DNA from 4 places in the Streptomyces sp. NPDC006872 genome. Region 1 is predicted to be linked to each of the others. Evidence: riboswitches for the same ligand, from Rfam matches in the RefSeq annotation. Region 1 holds a riboswitch; each other region holds the start of a gene.
What was found. A riboswitch is a leader RNA that binds a small molecule or an ion and turns the genes downstream of it on or off. The one in region 1 is predicted to bind cobalamin.

Region 1 (4,202 bases):
AGGCCGACGAAGCCGATCGCGCCCGCCGCGCTCACCAGCACGGCCGTCAACAGCGCGGTCACGCACAGCAGCACCAGCCGGGTCCGGACCACCGCGACCCCGAGTGTGGCCGCCGCGTCCTGGCCGAAGGCGAAGGCGTCCAGGGTGCGCGCGTACCCGAGGCACACCGTCAGGGCGAGCGCCAGCACGGCCAGGCAGAGCCACACCTCGGTCCAGCCGGCGCCGCTGAGCGACCCGAGCAGCCAGAACAGCACGCCCCGGGTGGTCTCCGCGTCGGCCGCCGTCAGTACGACGAACGAGGTCACGGCCGAGAACAACTGCATCGCGGCCACACCGGACAGCACCACCCGGTCCGTCGTCCCGCCGAGCGTGTGGCTGAGCAGCAGCACCAGCGCGAACGAGCCGAGCGCGCCCGCGAACGCGCCCCCCGACACGGACACGACGCTCCCGCCGACCCCGAGGACGACCACGACGACGGCCCCGGTCGACGCGCCGGAGGAGACCCCCAGGACGAAGGGGTCGGCCAGCGGGTTGCGCAGCAGCGACTGCAGCACCGCCCCGCACACGGCGAGCCCGGCACCGCACACCGCGGCGAGGAGGGTGCGCGGCAGCCGCAGGTTCCAGACGATGCCGTCCCGGATGGGGGACAGGTCCGAGGCGCCCCAGCCCAGGTGGGAGGCGACCGTGGACCAGACGTCGCCGACGCCGATGTCCGCGGGCCCGATGGTGATGGCCACGGCGACGGACACGGCCAGCACCGCGAGTCCGGCGACCGGGCCGGCCAGGCCCCGCAGCGCCCCGGCGGCTGCCCGCAGCCGTCGGACCCCGGGCGACCGCAGGGCGGTGGTCATCCGGCGAGCCCGTACGCGCGCAGCGCCGCGGCGACCTTCTCCACGCCTTCGACGGTGCGGATCGTGGGGTTCATGGCCTGCCCGCTGAGCAGTACGTAGCGCTTCTTCCGCACCGCGTCCATGTTCTTCGTCGCCGGGTTGGACTCCAGGAACGCGATCTTCCGCGCGGCGGTCTCGGCCGTCTGCGACTTACGGGTGAGGTCGCCGATGACGAGCACGTCGGGGTTGCGGTCGGCGACCGTCTCCCAGTTCACCTGCGGCCATTCCTGTGTGCTGTCGTCGAAGACGTTCTTCGCGCCGAGCGCGTTCGTGACGATGCCCGGCGCCCCGCAACAGCCCGCCAGATAGGGGGACTCCTGGTTCGCGAACCAGTACAGGACGGTGGCGTCCCCGGCGTCGATGCCGGACGTGGCCTCGGCCACCCGGCCCTCGAGCTGCGTGACCAGCTTCTCGCCGCGCTCCGCCACCCCGAAGATCCGCGCCAGTTCGCGCACTTCGCGGTACACGGTGTCCATGGCGAGCGGCTCGGTCCGCGAGCCGTCGCCGCCGCCGCTGTTGTCCTTGCCCTCGCAGTCGGCGGGCGAGAGGTACGTCGGCACCCCCAGCTCCTCGAACTTCTCGCGGGGGGCCACTCCGCCCTTGCTCAGCGTGGAGGCGAAGGAGGAGGCGACGAAGTCCGGCTCGACGTCCAGCACCTTCTCGAACGACGGCTGGTTGTCGGCGAGTCGCGGCACCTTCGCGTCGGCCTTCTCCAGCCCCTTCATGACCGGGTCGGTCCAGGTGGCGGTGCCCACCATGCGGTCGGCCAGGCCGAGCGAGAGCATGATCTCGGTGGTGCCCTGGTTCAGCGAGACGGCCCGCTCCGGAGGGGCCCCGACGGTCACCTTCTGCCCGCAGTTGTCCAGCGTGACGGCCTTCGCGGACGCGCCGGCGCCCGAAGCCCCCTCGGACGACGAGCCCGAACCACAGGCGGACAGCAGCAGTGCCCCGGACAGGAGCAGGACGGAACAGCGGGCGGGACGTGACAGATGCACGAAGCGGCTTCCTAGGCGTCGAGGCCCATGCGCGGGGCCCGTTCGGACGGTCGGCTGCCAGCAGGTCTTCGGACTCGGGATCACCCCGGCGGGGCACCTTCCCAGACCCGGCCATGGCCGTCGTCCAGTGGTTGCCGCCCCGCCCGTCACCCTCACCGCTGCGCGTCAGTTCCGGACTCCCACCGGATTCCCTGACCCGTGCACGCGTACTACCGCGTATACGAATACGACTGGCGTTCGAAAATTACCATGGCATTGCCTGCTCGCCCCACGTGCCCCCGATGCCCCCGATGTCCCCCGGTCGGTCCTACGGCGCTTCGTCAGGGTCGTAGTGGGCGTTGCGGTCGACCGAGCGGTAGATGTCGGGGGCGATGGGCCGGCGCAGTTCCTCGGCGAGATGCCCGAGCAGTCCGGCCGTCCGGGCGAGCAGCGCGAAGCCGCGCAGCAGCTCGACGGGGAGCCCGAGATCGGCGAGCGCCGCTCCGCACACTCCGGCGCCGTTGAGGGGCAGCGCGCGACCGAGGACGTCCGGCGCCACCCGCCCGACGGCCTCGAACAGGGCGAGGTGAGGGCCGTAGACCCCTTCCTCACGCGCGATGCGGACGATCACCGGCGTCCGTGGGTCGCCCTCCTTGTGCACCGGGTGGCCGAGGCCGGGCACGAGCTGTTTCGCCGCCTTGCGTTCCGTCAGCGCCTCTCGTGCCAGCGCATCCCAGCCCGCGTCGGTGGCGGGAAGGGGCTTGCCTGCCGAGCCTGCCGAGTCCGCCGCGCTCGCCTCGGCGAGCACCTCGGCGAGGAAGCGGCCGGTGTCCTCGGTGACGCCCAGGAAGCGGGAGCCGCCGCCGAGCAGCCCGGCGGCGAGGGCTCCTTGCACGGACTCCGGCGCGGAGAACAGGGTCATGCGTGCGGCGATCGCGGTGGGTGTGAAGCCGTGGTCGGCCAGCGCGACCAGCACCGTCTCGAAGAGCCGCACCTCGCCCGCGGTGGGGCGGCGCCGGGCGGTGAGCCAGAACGCGAGTTCGCCGAAGCCGACCTGGCCCATCAGGTCTTCCGCCAGGTTCTGCCCGAGGAGGCTGATGGTGGCGGCGTCCGAGGTCCCGAGACCGGTCGGGTACCGGGGCTGGGGTTGAGGCCGACGCTGGGAGTCGGGTCGGGGCTGTCCGGCGGTCATCGATCTGTTTCCTTGTCCGCCGCGAGCCAGGCCCGTAGCTCTTCTCCGTGCTGGTCGAGGGCGGGCGGCGGAAGATCGTGCCGGGGCGGGGTGCCGCTGAAGGTGATCGGATTGCGGATCATCGGCACGGAGTCCGGCCCGCTGCCCAGGGCGACCACCGGGTCGAGCCCCAGGTCCGCCGCGAGCGCGACACCTGCGTCCACGTGGTTGATCGGTCCGCAGGGCACACCCGCCGCGGACAGTCTCCTGAACCATTCGTCCGCCGGGCGCTGTTCGAGCTTGGCGACCAGGAGCGGACGCAGTTGCTCGCGGTTGCGGGTCCGGGCCTCGTTGCCGGCGAACCGAGGGTCCTCGACCAGCTCGTCCAGGCCCAGTTCGACGCAGAGTCTGCAGAACTGGCCGTCGTTGCCCGCGATGACGATGAGGTCCTTGTCGGCCGTGGGCAGCGGTTCGTAGGGGAACAGGCTGGGATGCGCGTTGCCCATCCGGTGCGGGACGACACCGCCGGCCACGTGGGCCGAGGTGTGGTTCACCAGGCCCGACAGCGCGGAGGAGAGGAGGTTGACCTCGACGTGCTGTCCGGCCCCGGTCGCGTTGCGGTGGTTGAGCGCGGCCAGGATCCCGATGGCGGCGTGCATGCCGGTCATGACGTCGAACACCGAGATCCCCGCCCGGTACGGCGGACCGTCCGCGTCCCCGGTCAGGCTCATGAGCCCGGACGCCGCCTGCACCAGCAGGTCGTAGCCGGGCAGGGACGCCCCGCCGGCCGTGCCGAACCCGCTGATCGAGGTGTAGATCAGCCCGGGGTTGTCCGTGCGGACCGTCGCGTAGTCCAGACCGAACCGGGCCAGACCGCCCGGCTTGAAGTTCTCGATCATGATGTCCGCACGCGAGACCAGTTCCTGGGCCAGTCGCAGATCCTCGGCGTTCCTGAGGTCCAGGGCGAGGGAGCGCTTGTTGCGGTTGACGCCCAGGTAGTAGGTCGACACCCCGTCCCGGACCGGCGGCATCCAGGTGCGCGTGTCATCGCCGGACGGCGATTCCACCTTGATCACCTCGGCCCCCAGGTCCCCGAGCAGCATGGTGGCGTACGGCCCGGCCAGGATGCGGGAGAAGTCGGCGATCAGCAGCCCGTCGAGGGCGCCG
Region 2 (4,202 bases), on a different contig from region 1:
GGGGTGACTTCGACGACATCCCAACAGGAACTCTTCCGATTCCTGGAGGACCGCTTCGCCTGCGCCCAGGCGTGCACCGAATGTGCGCGAGCCTGTGCGCTGCGGGCGAGCCACGTGGACCCGGACGGGACCGAACGAGACGAACTCGTGCGACGCAAGGGCATCATGTGCGCGGAGGTGTGCGACGCGACCTGCCGGGTGCTGTCCGAGGACAGCCGGATGGACGAGGCCGGCATCCGCGCCCAACTGGAGTGGTGCCGGACCGTCTGCCTGGAGTGCGCCCACGCCTTCGACAAGCACCCGGGAGCCGAGGAGGGCGCGGCCGCCTGCCGCGCCTGCGCCGCGACCTGCACGGACTTCATCGGCACGCTGGTCTGAGACCGCGCGCAGACGCCCTCACCGCAAACGCCCTCACCGCGGGCGCCTCACAGGGGGCGGCCCATCCGTACGTTCCAGCGCCCCGACCGGCCGCTGAGCTCCACGGCCGTCAGCGGCGGGACGTCGGTGCGCCAGAACGCCGACTCCGGCGCTCCCAGCGCCCGCACCACCGCGGCCCGGACGACCTCGGGCTCGGCGACGGCCACGGTCCGCCCCGGCTGCAGTGCGGCCGTGTCCAGCCAGGCGGCCACCCGTTCGCACACCGCCCGCACCGACTCCCCGCCGTGCGGCGCGGCCGCCGGGTCCGTGAGCCACGCGGCCAGCGCGTCCGGCTCCCGAGCCCCCACGTCCGCCAGTGCCTCGCCCCGCCAGCGGCCCGCGTCCAGCGCCGCCAGCCCGGGCGCGTCCACGGCGTCGAGGCCCAGTGCGGCGGCCGTCTCGCGGCAGCGCACGGTGGGGGACGTCCAGACGCGCTCGGCCGTCGGCAGCGTCCCGGCGGCCGCCCGGGCCTGCCGCAGCCCGACGTCGTCGAGCGGACCGCCGTCGTCGAACCGCGCCTCGCGCAGGGCGGCCGTGAGTGCGGGGGAGACCAGGACCAGCCTGCTCGTCATGCGAGGCCTTTCTCTCGTGCTCGGTACCCGGGCGGGCAGTCGCGGGCGTCGGTCGGCCGCGTCACGGATGTGACTGTGCGGGTCGTCGAGCAGTCGTACGGCCGAGGCCGAGGCCCCGAGGTCGAGGCCGTGGACAGCCGCTGGTCCGTCGCGGCCCGGTGCCCGACCTCCTCGCGAAGGCGCACGCCGTCCTCGTCGAACAGGCCGCTCTGGACGGCGAGTCGGTGCCACTGCTCGTCGGCCTCGTCGACCTCAACGGGTCGGTCCGCCGGTGCGGCGACCGTCGCGGAAGCCGCTGCCGAGGCGATCCGGTGCCGGGCGGCGCGGGTCGGCGGCACGTTCTCGACCTGCGGGTGCTCGGCGGTCTCCAGCCCGGTGCGTCCGAGCGGCGCCCTCGGTTCCTCACCCGTCATGGGAGGTCATCCTGCCGGACGGGCCGGCGGTCCCGCTCCCGTACCCCGTCCATGCGCCCTTGGCCGGAACTGCACTTTCGCGGTACGGTCCTCGACGAAATCGACATCGACGACGGACAAGCGGAAGCCGGTGGAAGCCCGGCACGGTCGCGCCACTGTGTGCCGGGCCCCCATCTCAGGTGCGGGCCGGGTGAGTCAGACCCGCACCGTCGTCCTGTGCACCACCGAGCCGGGACGCGAGTTCCCCCAGGAGGTCCTGCCATGGCGCAGTCCGCCGTCCAGCCGAGCGCTACCCCTACCGCCCTCCCCGAGAAGCTGCCGATCGGGGCGATCGTCCCGTGGGCGGTCTTCTTCGGCATCCTGATGCTGGTCCTGCTGTACTTCGTCGGCGCCGAACAGGGCGCCACGTCCGTGGTGTCCGGCGAGGGCGTCCACGAGTGGGTGCACGACGCCCGCCACCTGCTCGGCTTCCCCTGCCACTGACAGCGAAGAGGAAGCGCATCCGCTCATGAACTCCGCAACTGTCAGAAACCTCCTGGTCCGTGGCATGCTCGCGGGACTCGCCGCGGGCCTGGTGGCCCTCTTCGTCGCCTACTTCCTGGGCGAACCGCGCGTCGACGAGGCGATCGCCTTCGAGGAGGCGCACGCCCACGAGCACGGCGGCGAGGAACTCGTCAGCCGCACCCTGCAGTCCACCGCGGGCCTGTCCACCGGGGTCCTCGTCTACGGAGTCGCCTTCGGCGGCATCGCGGCCCTGGCGTACTGCTTCGCGCTCGGCCGGATCGGCCGCTTCGGGCCGCGCGCGAGCGCGCTGCTCCTGGCGGGCGCCGGGCTGGTCTCGGTGTACGTCGTCCCGTTCCTGAAGTACCCCGCCAACCCGCCGGCCGTCGGGGATCCCGACACGCTCAACCAGCGCACCACGCTGTACTTCCTGATGGTCGTGCTCAGTGTGCTGCTGGCGGTCGGCGCCGTCGTCCTGGGCAGGCGTCTCGCGCCGCGCCTGGGCAACTGGAACGCCACGCTGGCGGCGGGCGGGTTCTTCGTCCTCGTCGTGGGTCTGGCGTACGCCTTCCTGCCGTCGTTCAACGAGGCTCCGGCGGACTTCCCGGCCACCCTGCTGTGGCAGTACCGGCTTGCCGCCCTCGCCGTGCAGGCAGCCCTGTGGACCGCCTTCGGGCTGGTCTTCGGGGTGCTCGCGGAGCGCCTGCTGGCCCCCGAGGCCGCCAGGAAGCCGGCGGTGACGGCCCAGCCGACTCCGGTACCTCACTGATCACCGCACGGTCGAAGGGCCCCGGAGCGCTTCCGCTCCGGGGCCCTTCTGGCGTCGCGCTCCCCATTCCCAATTTCTGGAACACGTTCTACCGTGTGCGCCGTCAGGACCGTCCGGACACCGGCCTCGGGAAGCACCGTCCGGACACCGGCCTTGGGAAGCCAGGAGGCGCCGTGCACCTCGACCACACGCCCGAGCAGCTGCGGCTGCGCACCGAACTGCGCGCCTACTTCGCCGAGTTGGTGCCGGCCAACGCCTACGCCCGGCACATCGACCCGGTCGCCGCGAAACGCTTCTACCGCAAGACCATCCGCCGGCTCGGCGCGGACGGCTGGCTCGGCGTCGGCTGGCCGAAGGAGTACGGCGGCCGGGGCCTCACGCCCATCGAGCAGTTCGTCTTCTTCGACGAGGCCGCCCAGGCCGGCGTGCCGCTGCCGCTGATGGCGCTCAACACCGTGGGGCCGACGATCATGCGGTACGGCACGGACGAGCAGAAGGCGGACTTCCTGCCGAAGATCCTCGCCGGTGAGATCGACTTCGCCATCGGCTACAGCGAGCCCGACGCCGGCACCGACCTCGCCGCCCTCAAGACCCGTGCGGTACGCGACGGCGACGAGTACGTGGTCAACGGGCAGAAGATCTGGACGACCAACGGCGACACCGCGGACTGGGTCTGGCTCGCCGTGCGCACCGACCCCGAGGCCCCGCCGCACAAGGGCATCACCATGCTCCTGGTGCCGACCGCCGACCCCGGCTACTCCTGCACGGTCATCCGCACCCTCGCCTCGCACGACACCACCGCCAGCTACTACGAGAACGTCCGGGTCCCGGTCTCCCGGCGGGTCGGCCCCGAGAACCAGGGCTGGCGGCTGATCACCAACCAGCTCAACCACGAGCGCGTGACCCTCGCCGCGCACGGCACGATGGCCATCCGCGCCCTGCACGACGTGCAGCGCTGGGCGACGGAGACCAAGCTCGCCGACGGCCGCCGGGTCGTCGACCTGCCCTGGGTGCGCCGCCGGCTGGCCCAGACCCATGTGAAGCTCGACGCGCTCAAGCTGCTGAACTGGCAGATGGTCGGCGCCCTCCAGAACGGCACCCTCACCCCCCAGGACGCCTCCGCCGTCAAGGTCTACGGCTCCGAGGCCCGCCGGGACGCCTACGCCTGGCTGCTGGAGATCGTCGCGGCCCCCGGCGCACTCCAGGAGGGCTCCGCGGGCGCCGTGCTGCACGGCGAGCTCGAACGGGGCTACCGCTCCGCCGTGATCTTCACCTTCGGCGGCGGCAACAACGAGATCCAGCGGGAGATCATCTCGTGGATAGGGCTGGGGATGCCGCGGGTACGGCGTTAGCCTGCTTGTGACGAGGATTTACAGTTGGCTCCCTGCCGGTGACCCGCGGCTTATGTCCTGCTGGGGTGTCGTCAGTTCCTCATGGCGCTCAGGACGGCGGTGGCCATGCCTCGTTCACCGTGTTCGTTGGGTGGACGACGGCTGCCGGGCTGCTGGGCCGGAGAGGTTCGATCCAACG
Region 3 (4,202 bases), on a different contig from region 1:
CACCTCGTCGCGCAGGGCGAGGGCGACCTGGCGGGCGGTGTCGCCGAGGGGCTGGTCGTCGCGGACGAAGGACCAGGCGAGCATGGTGACCGGGCCGGTGAGCATGCCCTTGACCGGGCGTGAGGTGAGGGACTGGGCGTAGGTCGTCCAGCGCACGGTGATCGGCTCGGGGCGGGAGACGTCGCCGGCCAGGATCGGCGGGCGGACGTAACGGGTGCCGTAGGACTGCACCCAGCCGTGCCGGGTGGCGAGGTAGCCGGTGAGCTGTTCGGCGAAGTACTGGACCATGTCGTTGCGTTCGGCCTCGCCGTGCACCAGGACGTCCAGGCCGGTCTTCTCCTGGAAGGCGATCACCTCCTGGATCTCGGCCCTGATCCGCTCCTCGTAGCCGGCCGTGTCGATCCGGCCGGCCCGCAAGTCCGCGCGGGCGGTGCGCAGTTCGCCGGTCTGCGGGAAGGAGCCGATGGTGGTGGTCGGCAGGAGCGGCAGGCCGAGGTGGGTGCGCTGGGCCGCGGCCCGTTCGGCGTAGGGCTGGGAGCGGCGGGCGTCGGCATCGGTGACGGCCTCGGCGCGGGCCCGGACGGCAGGGTCGCGGGTGACGGGGGAGTTCATCCGGGAGGCCAGGTCGGACCGGTTCGCGGTCAGTTCCGCCGAGAGGGAACCGGTGCCGTGGGTCAGCCCCTTGGCGAGGGTGACGATCTCGGCGGTCTTCTGCCGGGCGAAGGCGAGCCAGCGCAGGATCTGCGGGTCGACGTCCCGTTCGGAGGCCGTGTCGAGGGGGACGTGCAGCAGGGAGCAGGAGGCGGCCACGTCGACCCGGTCGGCCAGGCCGAGCAGGGTGCCGAGCAGGGCGAGGGATTTCGACAGGTCGTTGATCCAGATGTTGCGGCCGTTGACGACACCGGCGATCAGACGCTTGCCCGGCAGCCCGCCCACGGCTGCCAGCGCGTCGAGATTGGCTGCGGCGGTGTCGGTGAAGTCCAGGGCGAGCCCGTCGACGGGCGCCTTGGCCAGGACCGGCAGGGCCTCGCCCAGCCGGTCGAAGTAGGAGGCGATCAGCAGTTTGGGCCGGTCGGTGAGGGCCCCGAGGTCGCGGTAGGCGCGGGCGGCGGCGTTCAGCTCGGCCGGGGTGCGGTCCTGGACGAGGGCGGGCTCGTCCAACTGCACCCACTCCGCGCCCGCCGCCCGCAGGTCGGCGAGGACCTCGGCGTACACCGGGAGCAGACGGTCCAGCAGGGTCAGCGGGTCGAAGTCCGCCGGCACGCCGGGGGCGGGCTTGGCCAGCAGCAGATAGGTGACCGGGCCGACCAGGACGGGACGGGCGGTGAGTCCGAGGGCCAGGGCCTCGCCCAACTCGGCGACCTGCTTGGTGGAGTCGGTCGTGAAGACCGTGTCCGGGCCCAACTCGGGGACGAGGTAGTGGTAGTTGGTGTCGAACCACTTGGTCATCTCCAGCGGCGCGACGTCCTGGGTACCGCGCGCCATGGCGAAGTAGCCGTCCAGGGCGTCCGCTTCGACGGCCGCCCGGTGGCGGTCGGGGATCGCGCCGACCATGACGGTGGTGTCCAGGACGTGGTCGTAGTACGAGAAGTCACCGGTGGGCACCTCGTGGATGCCGGCCTCGGCGATCTGCCGCCAGTTGCCGGCACGCAGTTCGGCGGCGGCGGTCCGGAGGGCGTCGGCGGTGATGCGGCCCTTCCAGTAGCCCTCGATGGCCTTCTTCAGTTCCCGGTTCGGGCCCTGGCGGGGGTAGCCGTACACGGTGGCCCGTGCTGCCGCGGCTGCGGGCTTGGTGGTCACGGAGATCTCCTTCGCGAGACGAATCCCTGAGATCCCGGCGACGGGACGCGAGCGCGAAGGGGTGACGAACCGGACGGCGACCGACTGCGCAGGGTACGGCGCAGTCGTCCGTCCGGTATGTACGCCGACCCGCCCACGAGGTCACCGGGATGTCCGCGCACGAGTGGTTCGTGTGCGGGCAGTTGGCAGGTCTTCGGACTCGCGGGCACGTCTTGGTCGTACGAAGTCGTACGAGACACCTACTGGCCGTCGCTTCCCAGGCCCTTCGTGGACCCAGTGCGTATGACGGCGGTCGTTCCCGCTCACCGCTGCGGGGCAGTCCCGGATTCCCACCGGGTTCCCTCTTGCGACGCATCCCGCCTGGCGGACGGGGCGAACCAGCTGCACCAGCCACCGTACGGCGGCCTTCAGGGATGCGGCCCATGGTGTCCGGCATTCGGATGGTGGGGTGAGCCACATGGCGGACGTGTGTGGAACGGCCCGGGGGAGGGAAGCGCCCCCCCGCGCCTCCCCGAGGCTGGAGCCCTGTCACGCCCCCTGCAGGCTCGCCGCCAGGCGGACGGCTGCGTCGACCCGCGTGTCCAGCACCGGTGACGCATCAGGCCAGCCCGCGTACCGCACGCACAGCTCCTGGCGACCGATCTCCACCGATTCCACGCCCTGCGGCAGATCCAGTCGGTGTATCTCCCGGCGGCGCAGTCGGGCCGGCGGCCGCTCCTCGGCGAGACGGACCAGGATCGCCGTGTACCAGCTGTTTCCCCCCTCGAGGCCTTCGTCGACGATCAAGCAGGCGATGCCCACTTCGACACCGTCCCGGTGCACCACGGCCAGCACTTCGCCGCGGAAGAGCGGGCTCGCCGGCAGCTTCCACTCCTCCCCGTCGGCGGTGAGCGCGGCCAAGTCGATCTCGCAACGTCCTCCGTTGCGGCCCGCCCACGCGGCCAGCATCGCGCGGCTGCGCGCCTGCCGCTCCGCGTCACGCCGTACCTCGGCCAACGTCATGGCGGAGAGCGCGACCCCGAGCACGACCGTGAAAGCCACAACGAGCAGGATCACCTGCCACGGGAATCCCCAGATGAGCCCGCCGACGAGGAGGATCGCCGACCCGCCTCCCGCGATGACCGCACCCATGATGAGAGCTTCCCGCTCATCGTCCATAAGGGGCATGTACCTCAGTAGACCACCGGTTGCCGCCAATTGCCCTACCCGGTCAGTAAAGTGGCCACGACACACCAGTAGTTGACGGTACGTCAGAGCTTCCGCAACATCCACAACGGACAGCAGACGACAGTCCAGCTCCACACGCCCTGGGCGTCCCTGCTGTTCGTCCTGGCCGCCGTCACAGCGTTCCCCGCCCACCCCGGACTGCTCGGACGCGGCCGGCTCCCGCCCGACTTCGAGAGGCGATGCGCCGATCTGGGCCGCCCCTGCCGCCCGGCAGTCGGGCTCCTGCTGAACCGCGGCCGCTAGAACGGCGTTCCGCGGGTGCCGGTCCGGCTCTCAGTTGGTTCCGGGCTGGATGAGCTTGTAGAAGAGGCGGGCGCCGGCCCGTTGGGCGGACTGGCGCAGCCGCACCGGGAGCGGCCGGGCAGATGCCCGCCTGGGCGGGTTCGTGGCCAGGCGGGGGAAGAGGGCTTCGGCGTTGGTGCGGTTGACGGCTGCGAGGGTGCGGGGGTCCACGCCGCTGTCCAGTCCGTTGGCGAAGTACTGGGAGGCGGGGGCGGGGGCGAAGGGCCAGTCGCTGCCGAACAGGACGTGTCCGGGGCGGGTGAAGGCGAGCAGGGTGGGCAGGGCGGCGGGGCTGGCGGAGAGGGCGGTGTCGTAGTAGAAGCCGCGCAGGTCGTCCAGGGTGTCGAGAGGGCTGCGTCCGGTGTCGGCGGCGATGGCGACGGCCATGCGGTGGGAGGCGTAGGGGACGAAGCCGCCGGCGTGGCTGAGGACGAAGCGGATGTTCGGGTAGCGGCGCGGGATGCCGTTGCGGACGAGGAGGTAGGCGGCGCGGGTGGTGTCGAGGAGGAAGTCGGCGGCGAACGGGGGGATTCCGTCGACGGCGGGTGCGGGGAGTTCGGCGGGGTGGACGAAGACGACGGCGCCGTGCTCGTCGAGCACTCGCCACAGTGAGTCCTGGCCCTCGGCGCCCAGGTAGACGCCCTGGTTGTTGGCGAGCAGGGTGACCCCGTCCGCCCCGAGTTCGGTGAGGGCCCGCTCCGCCTCCTGCGCCGACGCGTGGATGTCGGGCATGGGCAGTGTGGCGAACCACCCGAAGCGGTCGGGGTGTTCGGCGGCGACGGACGCCGAGTGGTCGTTGAGCCGTCGGGCCAGACCGGCGGCCTCGCCGGGGTGGGTGAGGAAGCCGGCGCCCGGGGTGGAGACGGAGAGGATCGCCGTCTCGGCCCGCAGCA
Region 4 (4,202 bases), on a different contig from region 1:
CAGACGGTCGCCTGGATCAGGGCCTTCAGCGACGAGGTGCACCGGCTCATCGGCCGTCGCCCGGTGATCTACACGACGACCCACTGGTGGAATCTGTGCACGGGCGGCAGCAGCGCCTTCGCCGCGGATCACGCCCTGTGGATCGCCCGTTACCGGTCCGCCGACGCGGGCGTTCTGCCGGCCGGATGGTCGACGTGGACCTTCTGGCAGTACGCCGACAGCGGCAGCCTGCCGGGTGACCAGAATCTCTTCAACGGCTCCGCCGACGGGCTGCAGAGGTTCGCAAAAGGGGACTAGCCGTGCGGCGTCTGTGCCGCCGGCGGCACAGAGAAGAAACAGAGCCCCGCTCCCGCCCCAATGGACACCGTCAAGCCCCCTTCAGTTCACCTTCCGTTCACCCAGGTTACTTACGTTCAACCGGCCGATTACTTCGAACGATTGCCTGGGTAAATGGAAAGCTTCTCGCTGATCCTCGCGATTGTGGTGGTAACCGCACTCGCGTTCGATTTCACGAACGGTTTCCACGACACCGCCAACGCGATGGCCACGACCATCTCGACCGGTGCGCTCAGACCCAAGGTCGCGGTGGCCATGTCCGCCGTGCTCAACCTCGTCGGCGCGTTCCTCTCCGTGGAGGTCGCCAACACGATCTCCAAGGGACTCGTCGACGAGACGGGCATCCGGCCCGAGGTCATCTTCGCCGCACTGGTCGGCGCCATCCTCTGGAACCTGCTGACCTGGCTGGTGGGCCTGCCCTCCAGTTCCTCGCACGCCCTCATGGGCGGTCTGATCGGCGCCACCATCGCCTCGGCCGGCATGGGCGCGGTGCACGGCGACGCCCTGGTCACCAAGGTCCTGATCCCGGCCATCGCGGCCCCGATCGTCGCGGGCATCGCGGCGATGCTGGCGACCCGCCTGTCCTACACCCTCGGCAAGAAGGCCGACGGCAAGGCCGCGGCGAAGGGCTACCGCGCCGGCCAGATCGCCTCGGCCGGCCTGGTCTCGCTCGCCCACGGCACGAACGACGCGCAGAAGACGATGGGCATCATCACCCTCGCCCTCGTCGCCGGCGGCGCCGTGGCCCCCGACTCGGATCCGCCCACCTGGGTCATCCTCTCCGCGGGCCTCGCCATCGCGCTCGGCACCTACCTCGGCGGCTGGCGCATCATCCGCACGATGGGCAAGGGTCTGACCGACCTCCAGCCGCAGCAGGGCTTCGCCGCCCAGACCAGCGCGGCCACGGTCATCCTGGCCTCCTCCCACCTCGGCTTCTCCCTCTCCACCACCCACTCGGTCTCCGGTGCGGTGATGGGCGCGGGGCTCGGCCGCAAGGGCGGAGTGGTCCGCTGGTCGACGGCGACACGGATGTTCGTCGCGTGGGGCCTGACGCTGCCGGCGGCGGCCCTGGTCGGCGCGCTGGCCGAGTCCGTGACCGACCTGGGCGACTGGGGCACCGCGGTGGTCGCGATCTTCCTGGTGGCCTCCAGCGCGGCGATCTGGAAGATCTCGCGGCGCGAGGTCATCGACGCCTCCAACGTCAACGGGACGGAGGAGCCGGCGGCGATCCCGACGGCGCCGGTCACCGACAGCCTGACGGCCACCATCCCGTCCCCCGCAGCCACCGCCACGGCCGTCGAGCCCACGGCCCCGGCCGTCTGAGCCCGCGCACCCGGTACGAAGGAAGAGAAGCAGCATGAAGATCGACTGGGCGGCCCTGGGCTCCGTCTTCGGCGTCAGCCTCGTGGTCACCGTGGGTCTGGTGACCCTGTTCACCCTGGGCGTCATGGGCCTGTCGCGGCAGGAACGCGCAACGGCGGAGGGCGGCTCGGCCACCCTCGCGGTGACGGGCGCGTACGCGTGCTTCGTCGCCTGCGCGGCTGCGGTGGCCTACGGGATCTCGTTGATCGTGGCCTGACGCTCGGCCAACGGCACTCACCGCCCTGTGCGGCTCTTCGACGAGCCGCACAGGGCGGTCCGTTTTTTCCTCCGCGAGCCGGGTGCGAGTGGCGGCCGTCGTAGTGGCGGTGTGGGGTTCTGCACACTCTCCCCGCGCAGGTCAACGGCAAGTTGACGGCCGTTCCGGGCCCGTGGTGGACTGCCGGAGCCATCAACGGCGGTAGGAGAGGAAGCCGGTGCGAATCCGGCGCGGTCCCGCCACTGTCACCGGGGTAGTAAGCCCCCGGGAGCCAGGAACTCTCCCCGCCGGTCTAGTCGAACCAGGGCGCGGACACCCTGAGTGAGGACATATCGCTATGCTCGCTGGGCCGTTGAGGTACCGCACCGGTTCGCTGCCCGACCCCACGGCCGGCTGAGCCCGTGCGTGCCGATCGCGTCTTCGCGTACGGCGCCGCCGCCGGCCTCCTCGGCGATCTGTTCCTCGGCGATCCCCGCCGAGGGCATCCGGTCGCCGCCTTCGGGCGGGCCGCGGGTGGCGTGGAGCGGGTGTTGTGGCGGGATCATCGGGGGTGGGGCGCCCTGCACACCCTGGTGTGCGCCGGGAGCGCCGTCGGGCTGGGGGCTGCCGCCTCGCGCGGCGGACGGTCCTCCGCCGCCGTCTCCGTCGTCCTCACCTCCGCCGCCACCTGGGCCGTCGTCGGGGGCTCCTCCCTCGTCCGCGAGGCGCGGGGCATCGGGCGGGCCCTCGAAGCGGGTGACGTCGACGCCGCGCGGGAGCGGCTGCCGCATCTGTGCGGGCGGGATCCGCAGGCGCTGGACGCGGACGGGATCGCCCGGGCCGTGGTGGAGTCCGTCGCCGAGAACACCTCCGACGCCGTCGTGGGGGCGCTGGTGTGGGGGGCCGTCGGCGGGGTGCCGGGGCTGGTCGGGTTCCGGGCCGTCAACACCCTGGACGCCATGGTCGGGCACCGGTCTCCGAGATACCTGCGCTTCGGGTGGGCCTCCGCTCGGCTCGACGACCTGGCCGGGTGGCCGGGGGCCCGGCTGACCGCTGTGCTCGCCGCCGTGGCCGGGGACGATCCGCGCGGGGCCGTTCGGGCCTGGCGGGCGGACGCGGGCAGGCATCCCAGTCCCAATGCCGGGCCCGTCGAGGCGTCGTTCGCCGGGGCGCTCGGCGTGCGGCTGGGCGGGACCCTGTCGTACGGCGGCCGGGTCGAGCACCGGCCCGTGCTCAACGCGGCGGCCGGGCGGCCCGTCGTCGCCCGGGACATCGAACGTGCCGCGCGGCTCTCCCGCCGGGTCGGCCTCCTCGCGCTCGGCGTGACCGTCGCCGCGCGCGCTCTCGCCACGACGGTGAACGCGAAAGCGAAGGGGCGTACTTCATGACGGGCGGCGGTCTTCTGGTCGCCGGCACGACCTCCGATGCCGGCAAGAGTGTCGTCACGGCCGGGATCTGCCGGTGGCTGGTGCGGCAGGGGGTGAAGGTCGCGCCCTTCAAGGCCCAGAACATGTCCCTGAATTCGTTTGTGACGAAGGAAGGCGCCGAGATCGGGCGGGCGCAGGCCATGCAGGCCCAGGCCTGCCGGGTCGAACCGACCGCGCTCATGAATCCCGTGCTGCTGAAGCCGGGCGGCGAGCAGAGCAGTCAGGTCGTGCTGCTCGGGAAGCCCGTCGGGGAGATGAGCGCCCGCGGCTATCACGGGGGACGGCAGCAGAGACTCCTGGGAACCGTTCTCGACTGTCTCGCCGAGTTGCGGGGCACGTATGACGCGGTGATCTGTGAGGGGGCCGGTTCTCCCGCCGAGATCAATCTTCGGCGGACCGACATCGTCAACATGGGGATCGCCCGGAATGCCGGGCTTCCCGTCCTCGTCGTCGGCGACATCGATCGTGGCGGGGTCTTCGCGTCCTTCTTCGGGACCGTCGCGCTCCTCTCCCCCGAGGATCAGGCACTCGTCGCCGGGTTCCTCGTCAACAAGTTCCGGGGGGATGTGAGCCTTCTGGAGCCGGGCCTGGACATGCTGCTCGGGCTCACCGGGCGGCGGACCTACGGGGTGCTGCCGTTCCGGCACGGGCTCGGGATCGACGAGGAGGACGGGCTTCGGGTGTCGCTGCGCGGGACCGTGCGGGAGTCGAACGTCTCCCCGCCCGTCGGCGAGGACGTGCTGCGGGTCGCCGTCTGCGCGGTCCCCCTCATGTCCAACTTCACCGACGTGGACGCGCTGGCCGCCGAGCCGGGCGTCGTCGTGCGGTTCGTGGACCGGCCCGAGGAGCTCGCCGACGCCGACCTCGTCGTCGTCCCCGGC

Region 2: another riboswitch for cobalamin. It lies ahead of ABZ725_RS32405 (CbtB-domain containing protein); the one in region 1 lies ahead of ABZ725_RS24830 (ABC transporter substrate-binding protein).
Region 3: another riboswitch for cobalamin. It lies ahead of metE (5-methyltetrahydropteroyltriglutamate--homocysteine S-methyltransferase); the one in region 1 lies ahead of ABZ725_RS24830 (ABC transporter substrate-binding protein).
Region 4: another riboswitch for cobalamin. It lies ahead of ABZ725_RS36245 (cobalamin biosynthesis protein); the one in region 1 lies ahead of ABZ725_RS24830 (ABC transporter substrate-binding protein).

What each region holds. Positions count from the first base shown of each region.
Region 1 is NZ_JBEYIL010000008.1:257,393-261,594, reverse strand. Features, by position in the region: gene ABZ725_RS24835 (iron chelate uptake ABC transporter family permease subunit) at 1-851, opposite strand, end outside; gene ABZ725_RS24830 (ABC transporter substrate-binding protein) at 848-1,885, opposite strand; cobalamin riboswitch at 1,927-2,132, opposite strand; gene ABZ725_RS24825 (citryl-CoA lyase) at 2,193-3,056, opposite strand; gene ABZ725_RS24820 (CoA transferase) at 3,053-4,202, opposite strand, start outside.
Region 2 is NZ_JBEYIL010000012.1:134,458-138,659, forward strand. Features, by position in the region: gene ABZ725_RS32390 (ferredoxin) at 4-378, shown strand; gene ABZ725_RS32395 (histidine phosphatase family protein) at 426-989, opposite strand; gene ABZ725_RS32400 (hypothetical protein) at 986-1,402, opposite strand; cobalamin riboswitch at 1,471-1,628, shown strand; gene ABZ725_RS32405 (CbtB-domain containing protein) at 1,664-1,885, shown strand; gene ABZ725_RS32410 (CbtA family protein) at 1,911-2,672, shown strand; gene ABZ725_RS32415 (acyl-CoA dehydrogenase family protein) at 2,846-4,024, shown strand; gene ABZ725_RS32420 (SGNH/GDSL hydrolase family protein) at 4,113-4,202, opposite strand, start outside.
Region 3 is NZ_JBEYIL010000002.1:778,524-782,725, forward strand. Features, by position in the region: gene metE (5-methyltetrahydropteroyltriglutamate--homocysteine S-methyltransferase) at 1-1,800, opposite strand, end outside; cobalamin riboswitch at 1,967-2,197, opposite strand; gene ABZ725_RS08480 (hypothetical protein) at 2,329-2,931, opposite strand; gene ABZ725_RS08485 (hypothetical protein) at 3,040-3,270, shown strand; gene ABZ725_RS08490 (amidohydrolase family protein) at 3,301-4,202, opposite strand, start outside.
Region 4 is NZ_JBEYIL010000015.1:67,690-71,891, forward strand. Features, by position in the region: gene ABZ725_RS36230 (lysozyme) at 1-297, shown strand, start outside; gene ABZ725_RS36235 (inorganic phosphate transporter) at 451-1,659, shown strand; gene ABZ725_RS36240 (hypothetical protein) at 1,694-1,915, shown strand; cobalamin riboswitch at 2,083-2,218, shown strand; gene ABZ725_RS36245 (cobalamin biosynthesis protein) at 2,317-3,282, shown strand; gene ABZ725_RS36250 (cobyric acid synthase) at 3,279-4,202, shown strand, end outside.